DNA from 4 places in the Klebsiella quasipneumoniae subsp. quasipneumoniae genome. Region 3 is predicted to be linked to each of the others. Evidence: predicted binding sites of a transcription regulator. Region 3 holds the regulator's gene; each other region holds the start of a gene.
The links. The regulator CRP, encoded in region 3, controls carbon source genes, mostly activating them, when cyclic AMP is high. The targets are predictions, from matches to a motif close to ATGTGANNNNNNTCACAT.

Region 1 (5,852 bases), 1.1 Mb from region 3:
CGTCAGCGGATGTTCGCAGCGTTTGCTGGTGGACATTTCTATCTGCCATTTACAGGTCTCGCAGTCGGTGACGACGATGTCGGCGCCGCTCTCCTCAATCTGACGGAACAGGGGGGCGCCGATAGCCTGGGATACCGCGTAATTCTCAGTCTTAAACCCGTAGGTGCCGGCGATGCCGCAGCACTGCGAATCCAGCACTTCCAGCTGCAGGCCAGGGATCAGCCGCAGCAGTTCGAGGGTATACAGCGACCAGCCCATTTTCTCCATATGGCACGGCGTGTGATAGACCACCTTCAGCGGCAGCGGGCGCAGCGGCAGCGTTTTGCCACTATCCAGTTGTTTCCAGATCCAGCGAGTGGCCAGCTCCACCCGGTCGCGGAGATCGCTGTTGTCGACATCAAGGAGATGCGGGTATTCATCGCGCAGCGTAAAGGTGCAGGTCGAGGAGGTGGCGATGATCGGCAGCGCGTTTTCCCGCATCGCGGCGACGTTGCTCTGCGCCTGCTTACGCGCTTTGTCAAAAAAGCCGTTGGCGATCAGCGGCACGCCGCAGCATTTTTCCCGTGATAACAACTGCACGCCGGTGCCCAGCGCATTGACGACGCGAATCAGATCCTTGCCCAGCTGCGGGTGGTTATAGTTGACGTAGCAACCATGAAAGAAGGCCACCTGCTCAGGGTACTGCGCCTGTCTGGCCGCGAGCTGGCGGTAAGCGCGGCGGAAGGTGCCGAAGCCATATTTTGGCAGCGTGCGGCGATGATCGATATTGAGCGCCGCGTCGAGCAGGCGGCGTACCGGTTTTAAGCCGGTGGTGGCGTTTACCAGTGGGGCAAAGGGGGTGGAAAGGGTGCCCATCAGGTCGGTATGGCTGAGAATAGCGTCGCGCAGGGTCGGTTTTTGCTGGCCATACTGTGCCCGGGCGCGCTGAATGATATCGCCAATTTTCACATCCGACGGGCAGGGGACCTCACAGCGCTTGCAGTTAATGCAGTACTTGAGCGCCTCATCGTACAGCGCGCCATCCTTCAGGCGCAGGCGTTCGCCGTCCGGCCCCGCCTGTTTCGGCCCGGGATAGCGCGGATTGACCCGGCTGACCGGACAGGTGGTGGTACAGACCGTGCACTTAATGCAGCTTTCAAAACGGGTATCGTTCATGGTCGGCCTCCGGCGAGGGCGTGGATCTGTCTGGCGGCGTGCAGTGCGGTGACGGCGCAGACCCCGCCGCCGCAGCCGAGCTGAATGGCATCGAACCCGCCGAGCAGCGAACCGATGGCGAAAAGATTGCTGAACGGCTGCCCGCCCAGCATGGGGCGCAGCAGGGCATCGGTTTTCACCCCGAAGCGCTGCCACGGCTGGGAGGCAAAGAAGTCGCGCTGGTACCAGTCGTCGCGCGGCAGGGTCTGCTGTAGATCGAGACCGAGAATGGGTTCGCGCACGCTATCCCGCGTGGCGACAAGACCGTTACTGAAAAAGCTGCCGCTGGCCAGCACGGTAAAACCCGGACGCAGCGCAATATCGCCGTGATTTCGCGTCCAGACGGCCTCGACGGCGCCCTGTCGATGGCTGATGTTCACCACTTCATCGCCGGCAAGCCAGGTGCCGCCGCCGCGAATAAACTGCCGCTGCAGCAAACGGTGCAGGCGCATCCCGGGAACCGAAGGCGGCAGCGTCGGCAGCAGACGCAGCGGGCAGGGCAGGCGCGCCTGCAGCCAGTGGTACAGGCGATCGTCGGCGAGGCCAAAGCAGGCGGGCATGATCAGCAGCTCATGCTGTTGCGCCAGCGGCAGCAGCGCCGCATGCAGGGCAGGCCAGTGGTTTTCATCGTCGAGGAGGCGGGCGATATTGGCGGCGCGAAACTCGGTGGGGTTGTCACGTAAAACATCCAGCAGCGGTAACTCGATTTCCGCCGCTACGGCGGTGACGCCGGTTTGCCCGAGCGCGGCGGCGGCGAGATGCGGCTGAAAATCGGCAAAGCCGCTGATCCCCACCAGGCAGACCCCCTGTCGGGGGAGTGGCGCGACAGGAACCTCCTGCGGCGATAGCCACGCCGCGCGCAGCGTCCCCAGCGGCGTTACCCGCCGGTGCGGGCGGTGCGCGTCGCCCTGCATCACCGCGCCGCAGGCGGCCAGCAGGGCTTCAGTTTGTTTTGCGTATTCGAGCACCGCCCCGGCGCCGAGCCGGGAATAAGGATGCTCAGGAAGCAGTTCAGCGAGCTGCTGCAGACCTTGCGCGAGGTCAGTGACGTTATCGCCGTTCGGCAGCGCCGAGAGCAGATCTAACGACGCGGAGGAAAAATGCAGCGCGCTTTGCCCGCGGCTGATGATAACGCTGCGCAGGCCGGACTGATTCAGCGTCAGGCCGCACAGCAGGCCGGCCAGTCCGCCGCCGATAATCGCGCAGTCAAATTTCATCCTGATGCTCCTGTGGTAGTCCGCACAGGCCGAGGTAGACCCAGCGGGTGAATTCGCTTTCGCGCAGCGCGTCGCCCCAGGCGATGGGCTGCACGCCCTTCCAGCGCTCATTGAGAAACGCCGACAGCTGGGTCAACGACTGCGCGGGGGTGGTGACGTTAAAGCGCTGCAGCAGACCGGCGGCGCGGCAGGCGCAGAGTTCCCCCTGGCAGGTCCCCATGCCAATCCGGGTACGGCGGCGCAGGTCGAGCAGGGTGTGGACCGCCAGATTTTCCACCGCGTATTTCACTTCACCAGCGGTGACGGCTTCGCATTCGCAGACCAGACTACGGTGCTGGCGACTGTCGCCAAGCCAGGCCGGCGTGCGATCGCCATGGCGGTAGACAGCAGAGCCGCGCAGCGGGCCCGGCAGGGAGATAATTTTTCGCAGGGTGCTTTCCGTCGGCTCCTGCGACCCGGGGAGCGGGCTCTCGGCCGTGGAACAGGGGGTGGTGTTGCCCAGCTTACGACAGACGGCGTCGGTGGCCCACTCGGCCATCAGGCGATAGGTCATCAGCTTGCCGCCGGTGATGGTAATGAAGCCTTCCATGCCGTCGCGCTGAGCATGGTCGAGCAGGACGATGCCGCGGCTGACGCTGCGTCCGCTGGGATCGTTGTCGCTGGCCACCAGCGGGCGCACGCCGGAGTAGGCGCGGAGGATCCGGGTGCGGCCCATGACCGGCGCCAGCTTTTCACCTTCGCGCAGCAGGGTTTCGACTTCCGCGGTCGTTACCCGGTTGTCGTCAATTTCGTCATAAGGAATATGCATCGAGGTGGTGCCGATCAGCGAGATGGTATCCCCAGGCACCAGAATATCGGCATCGGCCGGCTTACGGCAGCGGTTGATCACCAGGTTGTTAATCCGGTGGTCAAGGATCAACAGCGATCCCTTCGCCGGAAACATGGTGATGCGCAGGTCGGCATATTCCGCAATGCGCTGCCCCCAGATCCCGGCGGCATTGACCACTACCCCGGCGTACAAGGCGCGGGTCTGGTGAAGCTGACGATCGTATACCTGGACGCCACAGACGCGGTCGCCCTGGCGCAGCAGGCCTGTCACTTCGCAGCCGGTGAGGATCTGCGCGCCGTGTTCGCGGGCGTCGAGCATATTGGCCGCGGTGAGGCGAAACGGGTCAATGGTGCCATCCGGGACCTGCACCGCCCCCAGCAGCGTCGGGTTGACGGCGGGCTCGCGGCGCAGCGCCTCCTGCGCAGAAAGCGGCGTGGCCTCTATGCCAGCCTGCTGGCAGGCGGCGATAAAGGTCTGCTGCCAGGCCAGATCGTCTTCAGGCAGGGTAATGAACAGACCGCCGGCCGGTTCGATACAGTGACGGGCGATGCGGCGCAGGATGCGGTTCTCATTGATGCATTCGCGGGCGGATTCGTTGTCGGTCACCGCATAGCGGGCGCCGCTGTGCAACAGCCCATGATTACGGCCGGTGGCCCCGGTGGCGATATCATGGCGCTCAATGAGCACTGTGCGTAATCCGCGTCGGGCGCAGTCGCGGGCGATGCCGGCGCCGGTTGCTCCGCCGCCGATGATGATGACCTCGCTATCAAGACGTCCCGTCATCTTCAGCTCCTCTGCTTTCGTTTACCGCCATTTAGCCACAATCAATAAGGTTATTGTTTGATTTCGAGCATATTCGCGCGTTATTTGAGCGCATTATGTGATTTTGTGCTCACATTGGAACCTTTTGTCATATTTCTGTAACAAATTGTGCGATATTTCACAGTATCAGCTCTACGTATTGCCTACCATCGCGGCCAGATTCGAAGTTGGTGATTAATCTGGGATTGTTGTCGTGACGTCAGTAAAAAACAGCAAGGGCCACGGAGGCTGATATGTTAAGTATTTTTAAACCCGCCGCGCATAAAGCGCGTTTGCCAGCCGCGGAGATCGACCCGCTCTATCGTCGGTTACGCTGGCAGATTTTTATCGGCATCTTCTTTGGTTATGCCGCTTACTATCTGGTTCGTAAGAACTTTGCCCTGGCGATGCCCTATCTTATCGAGCAAGGTTTCTCTCGCGGCGATCTCGGTTTCGCCCTTTCCGGCATCTCCATTGCCTACGGATTTTCGAAATTCATCATGGGATCGGTCTCTGACCGTTCGAATCCGCGCATTTTCCTGCCGGCGGGGCTGATCCTCGCCGCGCTGGTGATGCTGGTGATGGGCTTCGTACCGTGGGCCACCTCGAGCATCATGATCATGTTCGTGCTGCTGTTCCTCTGCGGCTGGTTCCAGGGGATGGGCTGGCCGCCGTGCGGCCGTACCATGGTCCACTGGTGGTCGCAGAAAGAGCGCGGCGGAATTGTTTCAGTGTGGAACTGCGCGCATAACGTCGGCGGGGGGATTCCGCCGCTGCTGTTCCTGTTGGGTATGGCCTGGTTTAACGACTGGCATGCGGCGCTCTATATGCCGGCTTTCGGCGCTATTCTGCTGGCGATTTTCGCCTTCGCGATGATGCGCGATACGCCGCAATCCTGCGGCCTGCCGCCGATCGAAGAGTATAAAAACGACTACCCGGACGATTACAGCGAAGAGCATGAACAAGAGCTGACGGCGAAGCAGATCTTTATGCAGTACATTCTGCCGAACAAGCTGCTGTGGTACATCGCGGTCGCCAACGTCTTCGTTTATCTGCTGCGCTACGGCATTCTCGACTGGTCGCCGACCTACCTGAAAGAGGTGAAGCACTTCGCGCTGGATAAATCCTCCTGGGCCTACTTCCTGTACGAGTACGCGGGGATCCCGGGCACCCTGCTGTGCGGCTGGATGTCGGATAAAGTGTTTAAAGGCAACCGTGGCGCCACCGGCGTGTTCTTTATGACCCTGGTCACCATCGCCACCGTCGTGTACTGGCTGAACCCGCCGGGTAACCCGGGCGTCGATATGGCCTGTATGATTATTATCGGCTTCCTGATCTACGGCCCGGTGATGCTGATTGGCCTGCATGCGCTGGAGCTGGCGCCGAAGAAAGCCGCCGGCACCGCCGCAGGCTTCACCGGCCTGTTCGGTTACCTCGGCGGTTCCGTGGCCGCGAGCGCCATCGTCGGCTACACCGTCGATTTCTTCGGCTGGGACGGCGGCTTTATGGTGATGATCGGCGGCAGCGTGCTGGCGGTTGTCCTGCTGGTTATCGTGATGCTCGGTGAACGCCGCCATCATCAACAGCTGAAGCAAGCCTAAGGAGCGGCGATGAACATGAAACTCACCGCGCTAATGAGCGGCATGATGTTGGCCAGTTCGGCGCTGTGCTTCAGCGCGACAGCGGCGGATAAAATGGTTATCGCCCACCGGGGCGCCAGCGGTTATCTGCCTGAACATACCCTGCCGGCGAAAGCGATGGCCTACGCTCAGGGGGCGGATTACCTTGAGCAAGACCTGGTGATGACCAAA
Region 2 (5,852 bases), 1.2 Mb from region 3:
TGTGAAAGTCGAAACTAACGCCGGCGCAGTGCATCTGACCGGTACGGTGGCTTCCGCGGCGCAGGCTGAGCGCGCCGCAGAGATTGCGAAAGCGGTTTCCGGTGTGAAAAGCGTCCGCAACGATCTTAGCGTGAAGTAAATCGAGTTATTAACAAAAGTGTTGTCTGGCCAAGGTTGCCGAACGAATAGCAGCACCCACTGAGCGATGAGCTTTCCAGAAAGGGTGCGCAAACCGCTGTTCACCGTCCATTATGGTAAGGAGAAAAGTATGTTTCGATGGGGAATTATTTTTCTGGTCATTGCATTAATTGCTGCGGCCCTGGGCTTTGGTGGTCTGGCGGGTACTGCCGCTGGCGCCGCGAAAATCGTCTTTGTCGTCGGGATTATCCTGTTCCTGGTGAGCCTGTTTACAGGACGCAGACGTCCGTAGAGGGACAACAATCCGGGCGATGCTGAAGCCTGAGCGTTTTTACTGACACGTCGTCTTACACAAAGCCAGTCCTGCGGACTGGCTTTCGCGGTTTAAGCGATGGGCAAATTGCGTTACCTTGTCAGGAGAAGACTAATCGAACAGGAAAGCAGGGTGGGGCAACGCATTCCCGTTACGCTGGGCAATATCGCCCCGCTGGCGGTTAAACCCTTCCGACCAGGCAAGCTGGCGCTGGTGTGTGAAGGCGGGGGACAGCGAGGGATTTTCACCGCCGGGGTTCTGGACGAATTCATGCGCGCCGGATTTAACCCCTTTGACCTGATGCTGGGGACCTCCGCGGGGGCGCAAAACCTCTCCGCTTACATGTGTAATCAGCAAGGCTATGCCCGCAAAGTCATCACACGCTACACCACCTCACGCCAGTTTTTCGATCCGATGCGCTTTGTGCGCGGCGGCAACCTTATCGATCTCGACTGGCTGGTGGAGGCCACCTCGCAGCAGATGCCGCTGGCCATGAACTATGCCGAAACGCAGTTCGCGTTGGGCAAAGAGCTGTGGATGTGCGCCTGTCGCGGCGACGATTACTCCGCCAGCTATTTTTCACCGACGCCGCAAACCTGGCTGGATCTGATCCGCGCCTCCAGCGCCATCCCCGGGTTTTACCGCAGCGGCGTGTTGCTTGACGGCGTTAGCTACCTTGACGGCGGCGTCAGCGATGCGATCCCGGTACAGGAGGCGGCCCGCCGCGGCGCTCAGACCATCGTGGTGATCCGCACTGTCCCTTCGCAGATGTTTTACACCCCGGAGTGGTTTAAGCGGATGGAGCGCTGGCTGGGGGAGAGCAGCCTGCAGCCGCTGGTCAATCTGGTGCATCATCACGAAACCACCTATCGCGCCATCCAGCAGTTCATCGAAAAACCGCCCGGCAAACTGCGGATCTTCGAAATCTATCCCCAGCGGCCGCTGCGCAGCATGGCGCTTGGCAGCCGACTGCCGGCGCTGCTGGAGGACTACAAAACCGGACGCCAGTGCGGCCGTTATTTCCTGGCCACCGTGGGTAAACTGCTGGCCGACCGGCCGCCGCTGTTGCGCCACGCGCCGCGTATCGCCCGGCCTGCGCCGGTGGTGGTGCCGCCGGTGCCGGTGGCCAATGAAGCGCCGCAGGCGACCATCATCGCTGCGCCGCAGGCCAATGACGCAAGCTTTAATCATGAGGATCTGGCGTGACGCACCGTTTTATCGATACCCACTGCCATTTCGATTTTCCCCCCTTCGCGGAAGATGAGGTCGCCAGCCTGGCGCGTGCGGCGCAGGCCGGCGTCGGGCGAATTATCGTTCCGGCCATCTCCGCTGAGCGTTTTAGCCGCGTGCTGGCGCTGGCGGCGCAGCACGAGGCGCTGTATGCCGCGCTGGGCCTGCATCCGATTGTCATCGAGCAGCACACCGATGAGGGGCTGGCGCAACTGGAGGCGTCGCTGGCGCAGCGCCCGCCAAAACTGGTGGCGGTGGGGGAGATTGGTCTCGATCTCTATCGCGACGAGCCGCAGTTCGATCGTCAGCAGGCGCTGCTGGAAGCGCAGCTGTGTCTGGCGAAGCGTTACGATCTGCCGGTGATCCTCCACTCCCGACGCACCCACGATAAGCTGGCGATGCTGCTGAAAAAACATGCCCTGCCGCGTACCGGGGTGGTACATGGCTTCGCCGGCAGCCTGCAGCAGGCCGAGCGTTTCGTGCAGCTTGGCTATAAGATCGGCGTTGGCGGCACCATTACCTATCCCCGCGCCAGCAAAACCCGCGAGGTGATGGCGCGTCTGCCGCTTTCAGCCCTGCTGCTGGAGACCGATGCCCCGGATATGCCGCTCAATGGCTTCCAGGGCCAGCCCAATCGCCCGGAGCAAGCTGCGCGGGTATTTGACGCCCTGTGCGAACTCCGGTCGGAGCCGCCGGCAGCCATAGCCGAAGGGATAATGCGCAACACGCTTGCCTTGTTTTCCCTGCCCTCAGCCACTGTATGGTGATCGAATTCTCATAATTGTTCATCCATATCATTGATTTGCGTAAAATGTGTGATGCTTGGCAGGCAGGATAGTTTCATGCCGATATAATCACGCCGTTAGTGCTGGACTATCAAAACACAGGGAATCTGTATGCAAATCCTCATGGGACTTATCGGCATGGTGGCGCTTTTGGCCATTGCTGTGCTGCTCTCCAATAATCGAAAAGCCATTAACCTGCGTACTGTGCTCGGCGCCTGGATAATCCAGGTGGGTATCGGCGCGTTGATATTGTATGTACCGGCCGGGCGCTCGGCGCTGTTAGCGATGTCGAACGGCGTCGCCCGCGTAATTGCCTATGGCAATGAAGGGATCGGTTTCATCTTCGGCGGGCTGGTCTCCGATAAAATGTTCGAGGTGTTTGGCGGCGGCGGCTTTGTCTTTGCCCTGCGCGTGCTGCCGGTGATCGTCTTCTTCTCGTCGCTGATTGCCGTGCTTTACTACCTGGGCATTATGCAGCTGGTCATTCGCATTCTCGGCGGCGCGCTGCGGGCGGTACTGAAGACCTCGCGTACCGAATCGCTGTCGGCCACGGCGAACATCTTCGTTGGTCAGACCGAAGCGCCGCTGGTGGTGCGTCCTTATATCGCCACTATGACCCGCTCGGAGCTGTTTGCGGTCATGTGCGGCGGCCTGGCCTCGGTGGCAGGTTCCGTGCTGGCGGGCTATGCGCAGATGGGCGTTCCGCTGGAGTACCTGATTGCCGCGTCGTTTATGGCGGCGCCGGGTGGATTGCTGTTTGCCAAAATTATCGTACCGGAAACGGAAACGCCGGACGATAACCCGGCTCATGACCGCCAGAGCGCTGACGCGGATAAACCGGCCAACGTGCTGGACGCCGCCGCCTCCGGCGCCGCGTCTGGTATGCAGCTGGCGCTCAACGTCGGCGCGATGCTGCTGGCGTTTATCGCGCTGATCGCCCTGCTGAACGGCATTCTGTCCGGCGTCGGCGGCTGGTTTAACCATCCGGAGCTGTCGCTGCAGATGATCCTCGGCTGGGTCTTCTCACCGCTGGCGTGGGTGATCGGCGTGCCGTGGCACGAAGCGACGGTAGCGGGGTCGTTTATCGGCCAGAAGCTGATCATTAACGAGTTCGTGGCCTATATGAACTTTGGCGAGTATCTGAAGGCGGACGCCGAGGTGGCGGCGGCCGGGCTGCAGGTTATTTCAGATCACACTAAAGCCATTATCTCTTTCGCGCTGTGCGGATTCGCTAACCTGTCATCGATCGCCATCCTGATCGGCGGCCTCGGGGGGATGGCGCCCAACCGGCGTCAGGATATCGCCCAGCTTGGGCTGCGTGCGGTGGCGGCGGGGACGCTGTCTAACCTGATGAGCGCCACCATCGCCGGGGTTTTCCTCGCCCTCTAAGCCAGTTCCCTCAACCAGCGGCCGCCGCGTCGCTGGTTTTATTGAGTTTGTGAAAATTCCATCATTTCTGACTTTCAGAAAAATAGCTTATATTTCAAAATATAATAATTGTATCACCGGCTGGGTGGGCAAAATGTGCGCCACGGTGTCGAGAGTCTCTGTCATTGTGTGTTAGAATTATCACATCCTCATTGGGTGCGGAGTTTCGATTATGCTTAAGAGGGGCGTGAGGATAATTGCCGCGGTATGCGCTGATATTTTGTGATTAAAGTCACATTACAGTAATGCAAATTAGTAAGTAGTTTTCATTAACTGTGATGAATGTCGAAGTGTAGCGGCGAGTGAATGTTACAATAGTAACAGACTCGCAAGGTGAACAAACTATTGAACCGGCACTGCGCCGGCGGAGTATGAAATGACTGATTTAAAAGCAAGCAGCCTGCGCGCGTTAAAACTGATGGACCTGACCACCCTGAACGACGACGACACCAATGAGAAGGTGATTGCCCTGTGTCATCAGGCGAAAACCCCGGTGGGTAACACCGCGGCGGTCTGCATCTATCCGCGCTTCATCCCGATTGCCCGTAAAACGCTGAACGAGCAGGGAACGCCGGATATCCGCATCGCTACGGTCACCAACTTCCCGCACGGTAATGACGATATCGACATTGCGCTGGCGGAAACCCGCGCGGCGATCGCTTACGGCGCCGATGAAGTGGACGTGGTGTTCCCGTACCGCGCGCTGATTGCCGGTAACGAGCAGGTCGGCTTCGAGCTGGTGAAAGCCTGTAAAGAGGCCTGCGCGGCGGCCAACGTGCTGCTGAAAGTGATCATCGAAACCGGTGAGCTGAAAGAAGAAGCGCTGATCCGTAAAGCGTCTGAAATCTCTATCAAAGCCGGGGCCGATTTCATCAAAACCTCGACCGGTAAAGTGCCGGTGAATGCCACGCCGGAAAGCGCGCGCATCATGATGGAAGTCATCCGCGATATGGGCGTTGAGAAAACCGTTGGCTTCAAACCGGCGGGCGGCGTGCGCAGCGCGGAAGATGCGCAGCAGTTCCTGGCGATCGCCGATGAGCTGTTTGGCGCCGACTGGGCCGATGCCCGTCACTACCGCTTTGGTGCCTCCAGCCTGCTGGCCAGCCTGTTGAAAGCTCTGGGTCACGGCGACGGCAAGAGCGCCAGCAGCTACTGATTGTCAGACATTGCCGGATGACGCTTCGCTTATCCGGCCTACAGGATCGTAGGGCGGGTAAGCTTAGCGCCACCCGCCACCATTCACCCGATTCCTCATGGGGGTTACCGTGTTTCTCGCACAAGAAATTATTCGTAAAAAACGTGATGGTCAGGCATTAAGCGATGAAGAGATCCGCTTTTTCATCAACGGCATCCGCGACAATACTATCTCAGAAGGGCAGATCGCCGCGCTGGCGATGACCATCTTCTTCCACGATATGTCTATGCCGGAGCGCGTTTCGCTGACCATGGCGATGCGGGATTCCGGTACCGTTCTGGACTGGAAAAGCCTCAACCTTAACGGCCCGATCGTCGATAAACACTCCACCGGCGGCGTCGGGGATGTCACTTCGCTGATGCTGGGACCGATGGTGGCCGCCTGCGGCGGGTATGTGCCGATGATTTCCGGCCGCGGACTCGGCCATACCGGCGGTACCCTGGATAAACTGGAAGCGATCCCGGGCTTCGATATCTTCCCGGACGACAACCGCTTCCGCGAGATTATTAAAGATGTCGGCGTGGCGATTATCGGGCAGACCAGCTCCCTCGCTCCGGCGGACAAACGTTTCTATGCCACCCGCGATATTACCGCGACGGTGGACTCCATCCCGCTGATCACCGCCTCGATCCTTGCCAAGAAGCTGGCGGAAGGGCTGGATGCGCTGGTGATGGACGTCAAAGTCGGCAGCGGCGCGTTTATGCCGACTTATGAACTTTCCGCCGCGCTGGCGGAAGCGATCGTCGGGGTCGCCAACGGCGCC
Region 3 (5,852 bases):
CGGCTGGCTGGGCGTGGTCATGCACTTTCGCGGCTGCAGCGGCGAACCTAACCGCAATCACCGCATCTATCACTCCGGCGAAACGGAAGATGGCACCTGGTTTCTCCACTGGCTGCAGCGCGAGTTTGGCCCCGCGCCGACCGCCGCCGTCGGCTATTCGCTGGGCGGCAACATGCTGGGCTGCCTGCTGGCAGAAGAAGGCGACCGCTGCCCGCTGGATGCGGCGGTGATCGTTTCCGCGCCTTTCATGCTGGAAGCCTGCAGCTATCATATGGATAAGGGCTTCTCGCGAGTTTATCAGCGCTATCTGCTCAATCTGTTAAAAGCCAACGCCTCACGTAAGCTGAAAGCGTATCCTGGCTCGCTGCCCGTCGATTTACGCCAGCTCAAAGGGATGCGCCGCATCCGGGAATTTGACGACATGATCACCGCCAAAATCCATGGTTTCGCCGATGCGCTGGATTATTACCGGCAATGCAGCGCCATGCCGCGGCTCAGCGATATCACTAAGCCGACGCTCATCATCCATGCGAAAGACGACCCGTTTATGGACCACCACTCCATTCCCCCGCAGGAGCAACTGCCGGCGAACGTTGAGTATCAATTGACTGAACAAGGCGGCCACGTCGGCTTCGTCGGCGGCACCCTGCGTAAACCGGAGATGTGGCTGGAAAGACGCATTCCCGACTGGTTAAACCGCTGGCTGGAGGTTCCCGTATGATTATTCCCTGGCAGGATCTGGATCCCGAAACGCTGGATAACCTGATTGAAAGCTTTGTGTTACGCGAAGGCACCGATTATGGTGAACATGAACGTTCACTTGCCGATAAAGTCGCCGATGTAAAACAGCAGCTGAAACGCGGAGAGGCGGTCCTCGTGTGGTCGGAACTGCATGAGACGGTCAATATTATGCCGCGCGCGCTGTTTAACGGCTAAGGCGACGACACTACATCGTTTAACCAGGGAGTTGTTATGTCTGCCAAACATCCGGTGATCGCCGTCACGGGCTCCAGCGGCGCGGGCACTACCACCACCAGCCTCGCCTTTCGCAAAATCTTCGCGCAGCTAAATCTGCACGCCGCGGAGGTGGAAGGCGACAGCTTTCATCGCTACACCCGCCCGGAAATGGACATGGCGATCCGCAAAGCGCGGGATCAGGGCAAACATATCAGCTACTTTGGCCCGGAGGCGAACGACTTCGGCCTGCTGGAGCAGACCTTTGTCGACTATGGCCGCCATGGCAAAGGCCAGTCGCGTAAATACCTGCACACCTATGACGAAGCCGTGCCGTGGAATCAGGTGCCGGGAACCTTCACCCCATGGCAGCCGCTGCCGGAGCCGACGGACGTGCTGTTCTATGAGGGGCTGCACGGCGGGGTTGTCACGCCGCAGCATGATGTCGCCAGCCATGTCGACCTGCTGGTCGGGGTCGTGCCTATCGTTAACCTGGAGTGGATCCAGAAACTCATTCGCGACACCAGCGAACGCGGCCACTCCCGGGAGGCGGTGATGGACTCCGTCGTCCGATCGATGGAAGATTACATTAACTTCATCACCCCGCAGTTTTCCCGCACCCACATCAACTTCCAGCGCGTGCCGACGGTGGACACCTCCAACCCGTTTGCCGCGAAAGCGATCCCCTCTCTGGACGAGAGCTTTGTGGTGATCCATTTCCGCAATCTGCAGAACATCGACTTCCCCTGGCTGCTGGCGATGCTACAGGGCTCGTTTATTTCGCACATGAACACCCTGGTGGTGCCGGGCGGTAAAATGGGGCTGGCGATGGAGCTTATTATGGCGCCGCTGGTCGAGCGTCTGATGGAAGGCCGAAAGATCGGCTAACAGAAAAAACCCCGGCCAGGCCGGGGTTGAGATCATTCACATCAGCAGGCGAAGACTACGCCTCGATCACTTCATAGGAGTGGGTGATCTTCACCGCTTTTTCCAGCATCAGCGCCACCGAGCAGTATTTCTCTGCCGACAGATCCACCGCACGGGAGACTGCGCCATCTTTCAGCGCCTTACCGGTGACGATAAAGTGCAGATTAATATGCGTGAACAGGCGCGGCGCCTCTTCCCGACGCTCAGAGGTCAGCTTCACTTCGCAGTTGGTCACGTCGTGACGACCTTTTTGCAAAATAGAGACCACATCGATCGCACTGCAACCGCCCGCCGCCATCAGCACCATCTCCATCGGGCTGGGCGCCTTATCTCCGGAGTTGCCATCCATCAGAATCTGGTGTCCTGACGCGGACTCCCCGATAAAGGTTAACCCTTCAACCCATTTCACACGCGCTTGCATAAAATTTAACTCCAGTATCGCAATATTCCTGTCAGATTACGCGCACATAACAATTCTCGCAACGGAAGGCGACCTGCGTCATGCTGAAGCGAGACACCAGGAGACATGCGGCGAAAGCTATGCTAAAACAGTCTGGATGCTACAGTAATACATTGATGTACTGCATGTATGCAGAGGAGTTCACATTACAGGCTGTCGAAAAATCATCAGCCAGCTTCCCAGGTATAGGGAAACAATACGATTGCATGCCCGGACGCCGTGTAGTGTCGGCGCCCGGAGATAGCTTATAACAGAGGATAACCGCGCATGGTGCTTGGCAAACCGCAAACAGACCCTACCCTTGAATGGTTCTTGTCTCATTGCCACATTCATAAGTACCCATCAAAGAGCACGCTGATCCACCAGGGTGAGAAAGCAGAAACGCTGTACTACATCGTTAAAGGCTCCGTGGCTGTACTCATCAAGGATGAAGAAGGTAAAGAGATGATCCTCTCCTACCTCAACCAGGGCGATTTCATCGGTGAATTAGGCCTGTTTGAAGAGGGTCAGGAGCGTAGCGCCTGGGTACGGGCGAAAACCGCATGTGAAGTGGCCGAGATCTCTTATAAGAAATTCCGTCAGCTGATCCAGGTGAACCCGGACATTCTGATGCGTCTCTCTTCGCAAATGGCTCGCCGTCTGCAGGTGACGTCTGAGAAAGTGGGCAACCTCGCCTTCCTCGACGTGACGGGCCGTATCGCCCAGACGCTGCTGAACCTGGCGAAGCAACCCGATGCCATGACCCACCCGGACGGTATGCAAATTAAAATTACCCGTCAGGAAATTGGTCAGATCGTCGGCTGCTCTCGTGAAACCGTTGGCCGTATTTTGAAAATGCTGGAAGATCAGAACCTGATTTCCGCCCACGGTAAAACTATCGTCGTCTACGGCACCCGTTAAGTTGCTAAGCGGCGTATTGCTCCTGCAGTACGCCGTTTTTGTTTTTCCCTCATGTGGCGCAGGCTGATTTACCACCCGGAAGTCAACTATGCACTGCGGCAAACGCTGGTGCTGTGTCTGCCTGTGGCCATCGGTCTTCTGCTCGGCCATCTCCAGCAGGGACTCCTGTTTTCCTTAGTTCCCGCCTGCTGCAACATCGCCGGTCTCGACACTCCGCATAAGCGCTTTTTTAAGCGTCTGATTATCGGCGGCTGTCTGTTTGCCGGATGCAGCCTGGTGGTGCAGCTGCTGCTCGCCCAGACCATACCTTTGCCGCTTATTCTCAGCGGCCTGGCGCTATTGCTCGGCGTCACCGCGGAAATCAGTTCGCTGCACGCGCGCCTGCTGCCCGCGTCGCTGATCGCCGCCATCTTTACCCTGAGCCTGGCGGGCAATATGCCCGTCTGGGAGCCGCTGCTGATCTACGCCTTCGGCACGCTATGGTACGGCGTGTTTAACTGGTTCTGGTTCTGGCTGTGGCGCGAACAGCCGCTGCGGGAGTCGCTCAGTCTGCTCTACCGGGAACTGGCCAATTATTGCGAAGCCAAATATAGCCTGTTGACCCAGCATACCGATCCCTCGACCGCCCTGCCGCCGCTGCTCATCCGCCAGCAGAAGGTGGTCGATTTAATCACCCAGTGCTATCAGCAGATGCATATGCTGGCCGCCAACCAACGTAACGACCACAAACGTCTTCTGCGAGCGTTCCAGATGGGGCTGGATCTACAGGAGCATATTTCGGTCAGCCTGCATCAGCCGGAAGAGGTGCAAAAGCTGGTTGAGCGCAGCCATGCCGAAGCGGTGATCCGCTGGAACGCGCAGACCGTCGCCGCCCGCCTGCGGGTGCTGGCGGATGACATGCTCTATCATCGTTTTCCGCAGCGTTTCCAGATGGATAAACAGATCGGCGCCCTGGAAAAGATCGCCCGCCAGCATCCGGATAACCCGGTCGGCCACTTCTGCGCCTGGCACTTCAGCCGCATCGCCCGGGTGCTGCATACCCAGCGCCCACTGTATGCCCGGGATCTGATGGCTGACAAAGAGCGTCGTTTACCGCTGTTTCCCGCGCTAAAGAACTATCTGTCGCTGAAGTCCCCCGCGCTGCGCAACGCCGCCCGCATCAGCGTGATGCTGAGCATCGCCAGCCTGATGGGCAACGCCCTGCATTTGCCGAAGCCCTACTGGATCCTGATGACCGTCCTCTTCGTGACACAGAATGGCTATGGCGCCACGCGGGTTCGTATTGTCCACCGGGCGGCGGGGACGCTCGCCGGCCTGATCATCGCCGGGCTGACCTTGCACTTTCACGTTCCGGAGAGCTATACCCTGAGCGGGATGCTGCTGATCACACTGCTCAGCTATCTGATCATCCGCAAACACTATGGCTGGGCGATGGTGGGGTTTACGGTGACGGCGGTATATACCCTGCAGCTTCTGACGCTCAACGGCGAACAGTTTATTATCGCCCGGCTGATCGACACGCTGATCGGCTGCCTGATCGCCTTCGGCGGGATGGTCTGGCTGTGGCCGCAGTGGCAGAGCGGCCTGCTGAAAAAAAACGCCCACGATGCGCTGGAGGCCGACCAGCAGGCGATTCGCCTGATCCTCAGCCCCGACCCCAAAGCGCCCGCGCTGGCCTACCAGCGCATGCGCGTCAATCAGGCGCACAACGCGCTCTACAACTCCCTGAATCAGGCGATGCAGGAGCCCGGGTTTAATACCCACTACCTGGAAGATATGAAGCTATGGGTGACGCACAGCCAGTTTATCGTCGAACACATCAACGCCATGACCACTTTGGCCCGGGAGCATACGATGCTCACCCCGGATCTTGCCCAGCGCTATCTCGAATCCTGTGAGATTGCCCTGCAGCGCTGTCAGCAGCGGCTGGACAGCGATGGTCCCGGCAGCGCAGGGGATGTCAATATTATGGAGTCACCGGAAAGCGAGGTGCCGATCGGTCCGTTAAGCACCCTGGAGCAGCATCTGCAACGCATTCTGGGCCATCTGAACACCATGCACACCATTTCGTCAGTGGCATGGCGTCAGCGGCCGCATCACGGCATCTGGCTGCGGAAGATCAGCCGTTAATCACCTTTGCCACGGCCTGGGCAAAGCGCGCCATCCCCTCGGCAATATCCTGCTCTTCGATGATCAGCGAGGGAACAAAACGCATCACGTCCGGCCCGGCGTTAAGCACCATGACGCCGGCTTCCGCAGCGGCATAGAGAAAATCACGCGCGCGGCCCTTGTGCTGCGGCTTGAGTTCGGCGCCAATCAGCAGGCCCATCCCGCGAATATCACTGAACAGATCAAACTCGGCATCCAGCTGCTGCAGGTGTTTGACGAACAGTTCGCGTTTGGCGTTCACGCCATCCAGCACCGCCGGGGTATTGATCAGATCGAAAGCGGCGTTGGCGACCGCGCAGGCCAGCGGGTTGCCGCCGTAGGTTGAGCCATGGGAACCCGCATGGAAGGCGCTGGCGATCTCGTGGGTAGTCAACATGGCGCTGACCGGGAAACCGCCGCCCAGCGCTTTGGCGCTGGTGAGAATATCCGGGGTTACGCCATA
Region 4 (5,852 bases), 1.2 Mb from region 3:
AATCATCACCGAATCGCAGCCGGTGACGGCCATACAGTCCTGAGCGCTTTGCCAGTCCCAGATTTCGCCGTTGGCGACTACCGGAATGGTCAGGCGCCGGCGGATCTCGCCGATGGCCTGCCAGTTGATGCGCTCCGCTTTGTAGCCATCTTCTTTAGTGCGGCCGTGGACCACCAGCTCGCTGGCCCCCGCCTGCTGCACCGCGTCGGCGATTTCAAAGCGCCGTTCGCCACTGTCCCAGCCGAGACGAACTTTCACCGTCACCGGCAGATGTCCGGGCACCGCCTCGCGCATCGCCTTCGCGCCGCGATAGATAAGCTCCGGGTCTTTCAGCAGCGTCGCCCCGCCACCGCTGCCGTTCACCAGCTTCGACGGACAGCCGCAGTTTAAATCGACGCCCCACGAGCCAAGCGCCACTGCGCGGGCGGCGTTTTCCGCCAGCCACTCGGGATATTGCCCCAGCAGCTGGACGCGCACGCGGGTACCGGACGGGGTGCGGCTTTGATGATGCAGCTCCGGGCACAGCCTGTAGAACGATTTAACCGGCAGCAGTTGATCCACCACCCGCAGAAACTCGGTGATGCACAGATCGTAATCGTTCACTTCGGTCAGCAGCTCGCGCACCAGCGAATCGAGCACGCCTTCCATCGGCGCCAGTAGTACACGCATATCGTTACCCGGAAAAAAAAGAGGCGCTATGGTAGCGCCTCCGGGCGTTGGTTGAAAGTGCTCAATGCTTCCCGCCTACCGTACGCCATTCCCCATTCGGCGAATGCGGCAAAGCGAGGAGATAATCTCTATGCTTTACAGGAGTCTGCGGCGTCTCATACCGCCTTCATTTGCCGCTTCTCTTCCAAAAAGGTAGCGTGGGACCCGATATACCCAAAGCTGCGAGCTGTCAGGTCCTGCCGGGAGAGGCTATTGTTCCCGTACGCTATCAGCGCTATGCATAGAATTCATGATGTGATCGGTAGCACATTTTAGGGATTAATTGTATGATGAATGCACTTCATCAAGGGTTATTACCATGAGTAAATCGCTGACTATTATCTGGCACTACCTGCGGGCTTTCGTCCTGATTTACGCCTGCTTATACGCCGGAATATTTATCGCCGGGCTGCTGCCCATCACCATCCCCGGCAGCATCATCGGCATGCTGATCCTCTTCGTGCTGCTGGCGCTGCAAATTATGCCGCCGCAGTGGGTCAACCCCGGCTGCAATATCCTGATCCGCTATATGGCGCTGCTGTTCGTGCCGATCGGCGTCGGCGTGATGCAGTACTGGGATCTGCTGCGCGCGCAGCTGGGGCCGGTCGTCATCTCCTGCGCCATCAGCACGCTGGTGGTGTTTGTGGTGGTGAGCTGGAGCTCCCACCTGGTGCACGGCGAACGCAAAGTGATTGGGCAAAAGGAAAAGAAAAATGATGCATGAAATCTGGTGGTCGCTACCGCTAACCCTGATCGTCTTTTTCCTCGCCCGCAAACTGGCGGCCCGCTTCAAATTCCCGCTGCTCAACCCGCTGCTGGTGGCGATGGTGGTGATAATCCCGTTTCTGCTGCTGACCGGGATCTCCTATGAGCGTTATTTTGCCGGCAGCAAGATCCTGAACGATCTGCTGCAGCCGGCGGTGGTCGCGCTGGCTTTCCCGCTGTATGAACAGCTGCACCAGATCCGCGCGCGCTGGAAATCGATCATCACCATCTGCTTTATCGGCAGCTGCGTGGCGATGATCACTGGCACCACCGTGGCCCTGCTGATGGGCGCCACACCGCAGATCGCCGCCTCTGTTCTGCCCAAATCGGTGACCACGCCGATTGCCATGGCGGTGAGCGGCAGTATCGGCGGCATCCCGGCCATTAGCGCCGTGTGCGTGATTTTTGTCGGCATCCTTGGCGCGGTATTCGGCCATACCCTGCTCAACCTGATGCGTATTCGCACTAAAGCGTCGCGCGGCCTGTCGATGGGCACCGCCTCGCACGCCCTCGGTACCGCCCGCTGTGCGGAACTGGACTATCAGGAAGGGGCGTTCAGCTCGCTGGCGCTGGTGCTGTGCGGGATCATCACCTCGTTGATGGCGCCGTTTTTATTCCCGCTGATCCTTGCGGTAGTGGGATAAAATGTGACTCGTATCACATTTATTAATGCAACGATGAAAAGTTGCATTAGCAATGAGATGTAAATCACACTTGAAACCCCTTGACGCCCGTACACTGGTTTCCCATTACACTGTTATGAGGCAACGCTATGCACTCACGTTTTCAAGCTGCTTTGACGACTCTGGCAGCAGACCTGCAGGCGGCCATCGCCCCGATGCTCGCCGACCCGCACTTCCCGGCGCTGCTCGAGGCCGATCAGGTGGCGACGCTGCAACAGGCGACAGGTCTGGACGAAGACGCGCTGGCCTTTGCGCTACTGCCGCTGGCCGCCGCCTGCGCGCGCGCCGACCTTTCCCACTTTAACGTCGGGGCTATCGCCCGCGGCGTCAGCGGCCGCTGGTACTTTGGCGGCAACATGGAGTTTGTCGGCGCCACCATGCAGCAGACCGTCCATGCAGAGCAGAGCGCCATCAGCCACGCCTGGCTGCGCGGTGAAACCTCCCTGCGCGCTATCACGGTGAACTACACGCCGTGCGGCCATTGTCGTCAGTTTATGAACGAACTGAACAGCGGACTGGCGCTGCGCATTCATCTGCCCGGTCGCGAAGCCCATGCGCTGCAGCACTATCTGCCGGATGCCTTCGGCCCGAAAGACCTGGAGATCAAAACCCTGCTGATGGACCACCAGAACCACGGCTTCCCGGTCAGCGGCGATGCCCTGTCCCAGGCGGCGATTGAGGCCGCTAACCGCTGCCACGCGCCTTACAGCCACTCGCCTTCCGGCGTAGCGCTGGAGCTGAAAGATGGCACCCTTTTCAGCGGCAGCTATGCGGAAAACGCGGCGTTCAACCCGACGCTGCCGCCGCTGCAGGGGGCGCTGAATCTCCTCAGCCTCAACGGCTATGATTATCCGGACATCCAGCGGGCGATCCTGGCGGAGAAAGCCGATGCGGCGCTGATTCAGTGGGACGCCACCGTCGCCACCCTGAAGGCGCTGGGCTGCCACAATATCGAGCGCGTGCTGTTAGGTTAATCAGCCTGCGCGCCTGAGCAGATGGCCGGATGGCGGTTTCGTCTAATCCGGCCAACCTTTTATGCCGTTATGTTGTCGGGTGGCGCTCCGCTAACCCGACCTACCGTTCGCGCCATTGCGAGCTGAAGATCGCGATGGCTGCTGAAACTGCCGACCTGACGGCCTCAAAGTCGCTGAGACGTTACGGAGGGCCGGAGAACAGGTTGCGGCTACGCCTTGCCCGGTCTGGGATCGGCGATCGGCTCATATTGCTGAAAATCCCCGCAATTAAACGCGGGTTTCTTGCGCTTACCCGGCGGGTAAAGTAGCCTGAAGACTCCGTTGTCTATTATTGAGCCAAGTTCATGTTAAAGCGTGTGTTCTACAGCCTGTTAGTCCTGCTCGGCCTGCTGCTGTTGACCGTGCTGGGTCTTGACCGCTGGATGAGCTGGAAAACCGCGCCCTATATCTATGACGAGCTGCAGGACCTCCCCTACCGCCAGGTCGGCGTGGTGCTGGGCACCGCTAAATACTACCGCACCGGGGTGATCAATCAGTATTACCGCTACCGCATCCAGGGCGCGCTCAACGCCTACAACAGCGGCAAGGTCAACTATCTGCTGTTGAGCGGGGATAACGCCCTGCAAAGCTACAATGAACCGATGACTATGCGCCGGGACCTGATTAAAGGCGGCGTCGATCCGGCGGATATCGTGCTGGACTATGCCGGTTTCCGCACGCTCGACTCGATCGTCCGCACCCGCAAAGTGTTCGACACCAACGACTTCATTATCATCACCCAACGCTTCCACTGCGAACGGGCGCTGTTTATCGCCCTGCATATGGGGATCCAGGCTCAGTGCTACGCGGTGCCGTCGCCGAAGGATATGTGGAGCGTGCGGCTGCGCGAATTCGGCGCCCGCTTCGGCGCGCTGGCGGACCTCTACATCTTCAAACGGGAACCGCGCTTCCTCGGTCCTTTAATTCCGATTCCGGCGCAGCAGCACGACGTGCCGGATGACGCCCAGTCCTACCCGGCGGTCACCCCGGAGCAGCTACTGGAGCTGCAGAAAGAAAAGTAGCCTCCATCAACGCATCCGTTTCAGGTATAAAAAAACCCGCGCCAGGCGCGGGTTTTTACTCAGGCAAAAATTACTTCTTACGGGCGTATTTCAGGGAATCCAGCGCCACGGCGAAGATAATGATCGCCCCCTTAATGATGTACTGCCAGTAAGGGTTAACGCCGATATAGGTCAGGCCATAGTTGATCACGGTGAAGATAATCACCCCGGTCACCACGCCGAATACGGTCCCTACCCCGCCGCTGAACGATACGCCGCCCACCACGCAGGCGGCGATGGCGTCCAGTTCGTACATAAAGCCGAGATTATTGGTCGCCGAGCCGATACGACCGGCTTCCAGCAGGCCGCCGAAGGCGTAGAACACGCCGGAGAGGGCATAGATCATCAGCAGGTTCAACGCTACGTTGACCCCGGAGACCTTCGCCGCTTCCGGGTTACCGCCGATAGCGAAGATGTTTTTGCCAAAGCGCGTCTTGTTCCACAGGATCCAGACAAAGAAGACGGCAATCAGCGCGTAGAAGGTGATGTAGGACAGGCGGAACGAGCCCAGCGCCACAAACCCCTGCGCGAAATGGGAGAAATGGCTGTCGAAGCCGGAGATCGGCGACGCGCCCACGAAGTCGTAGTACAGCGAGTTAATGCCGTAGACGATGATCATGGTCCCAAGGGTGGTAATAAACGGCGTCACGTTCAGATAGGCAATGACGATCCCATTAATCAGGCCGATGACCGCCCCGATGGCGCATACCAGCAGGATGACCAGCGGGATCGGCATGGTCGCCATATCCGGGAACACCTTGTTGGCATTATCCACCGCCTGCAGCATGGTCGCGGCAATCACCGCCGCCAGTCCCACCTGACGGCCGGCGGAGAGGTCGGTGCCCTGCGTGACGATCAGTCCGGCCACGCCGAGGGCAATAATAATACGCACCGAGGACTGGGTCAGAATATTACTCAGGTTGAGCAGACTTAAAAATGTCGGATCCTGGAAAATAATAATGGCCAACAGGACCAGAAGGACGACATAGATCCCACCCTCTTTCAGGTAAGTGAGAAAACTCTTTTTATTTAACGCACTCATGTGAAGCCCCTGATCTTAAAGGTGCAATGACGCAAGACGCAGTATTTCGTTTTGCGTGGTGGTTTTAGTCTCAACAATGCCCGCGACCAGGCCGTTGCTCATCACCAGAATGCGGTCGGTAATCCCCAGCAGTTCCGGCATTTCGGAGGAAATAATAATGATCCCTTTATCTTTTTTAGCCAGCTCGGCAATCAGCTGATAGATCTCGAATTTGGCGCCGACGTCGATACCGCGCGTCGGCTCGTCCAGCATCAGGATCTCCGGCTGGGTCAGCAGCCAGCGGCCAATAATGACCTTTTGCTGGTTACCACCGGAAAGCGAACCAATCTGCGTATGCTGGCCGGGGGTTTTAACGCGCATAGAGTCAATGACCCATTGGGTATCGCTCTTCATCCGCGAGTTATCCAGCAAGCCGACGCTGTTTTTATATTTCTTAATATTGGAGATCAGCGAGTTAAAACCGATATCCAGATAGGCGTAAATCCCGGTGGAGCGCCGCTCCTCGGTCACCAGCGCAAAACCGTGGTTAATCGCCTCATTGGCGCTGTGGTTGTTGATCTTCTTCCCGTGCAGGGTGATG

Region 1: the regulator CRP is predicted to act here: its motif matches at 4,119-4,136, upstream of glpT (glycerol-3-phosphate transporter).
Region 2: the regulator CRP is predicted to act here: its motif matches at 4,115-4,132, upstream of deoC (deoxyribose-phosphate aldolase).
Region 4: the regulator CRP is predicted to act here: its motif matches at 2,170-2,187, upstream of cdd (cytidine deaminase).

What each region holds. Positions count from the first base shown of each region.
Region 1 covers NZ_CP084876.1:1,539,181-1,545,032, forward strand. The annotation lists gene glpC (anaerobic glycerol-3-phosphate dehydrogenase subunit GlpC) at 1-1,155, opposite strand, end outside; gene glpB (glycerol-3-phosphate dehydrogenase subunit GlpB) at 1,152-2,411, opposite strand; gene glpA (anaerobic glycerol-3-phosphate dehydrogenase subunit A) at 2,401-4,023, opposite strand; gene glpT (glycerol-3-phosphate transporter) at 4,296-5,642, shown strand; gene glpQ (glycerophosphodiester phosphodiesterase) at 5,652-5,852, shown strand, end outside.
Region 2 covers NZ_CP084876.1:4,574,390-4,580,241, reverse strand. The annotation lists gene osmY (molecular chaperone OsmY) at 1-139, shown strand, start outside; gene LGM20_RS21995 (DUF1328 domain-containing protein) at 269-430, shown strand; gene LGM20_RS21990 (patatin-like phospholipase family protein) at 584-1,657, shown strand; gene LGM20_RS21985 (metal-dependent hydrolase) at 1,654-2,448, shown strand; gene LGM20_RS21980 (NupC/NupG family nucleoside CNT transporter) at 2,578-3,855, shown strand; gene deoC (deoxyribose-phosphate aldolase) at 4,271-5,050, shown strand; gene deoA (thymidine phosphorylase) at 5,160-5,852, shown strand, end outside.
Region 3 covers NZ_CP084876.1:422,106-427,957, reverse strand. The annotation lists gene LGM20_RS01965 (hydrolase) at 1-721, shown strand, start outside; gene LGM20_RS01960 (YheU family protein) at 718-936, shown strand; gene LGM20_RS01955 (phosphoribulokinase) at 973-1,842, shown strand; gene LGM20_RS01950 (OsmC family protein) at 1,898-2,302, opposite strand; gene crp (cAMP-activated global transcriptional regulator CRP) at 2,609-3,241, shown strand; gene LGM20_RS01940 (YccS/YhfK family putative transporter) at 3,293-5,371, shown strand; gene argD (bifunctional acetylornithine/succinyldiaminopimelate transaminase) at 5,361-5,852, opposite strand, start outside.
Region 4 covers NZ_CP084876.1:1,621,854-1,627,705, reverse strand. The annotation lists gene dusC (tRNA dihydrouridine(16) synthase DusC) at 1-669, opposite strand, end outside; gene LGM20_RS07965 (CidA/LrgA family protein) at 1,028-1,432, shown strand; gene LGM20_RS07960 (CidB/LrgB family autolysis modulator) at 1,422-2,117, shown strand; gene cdd (cytidine deaminase) at 2,246-3,130, shown strand; gene sanA (outer membrane permeability protein SanA) at 3,475-4,191, shown strand; gene mglC (galactose/methyl galactoside ABC transporter permease MglC) at 4,262-5,272, opposite strand; gene mglA (galactose/methyl galactoside ABC transporter ATP-binding protein MglA) at 5,288-5,852, opposite strand, start outside.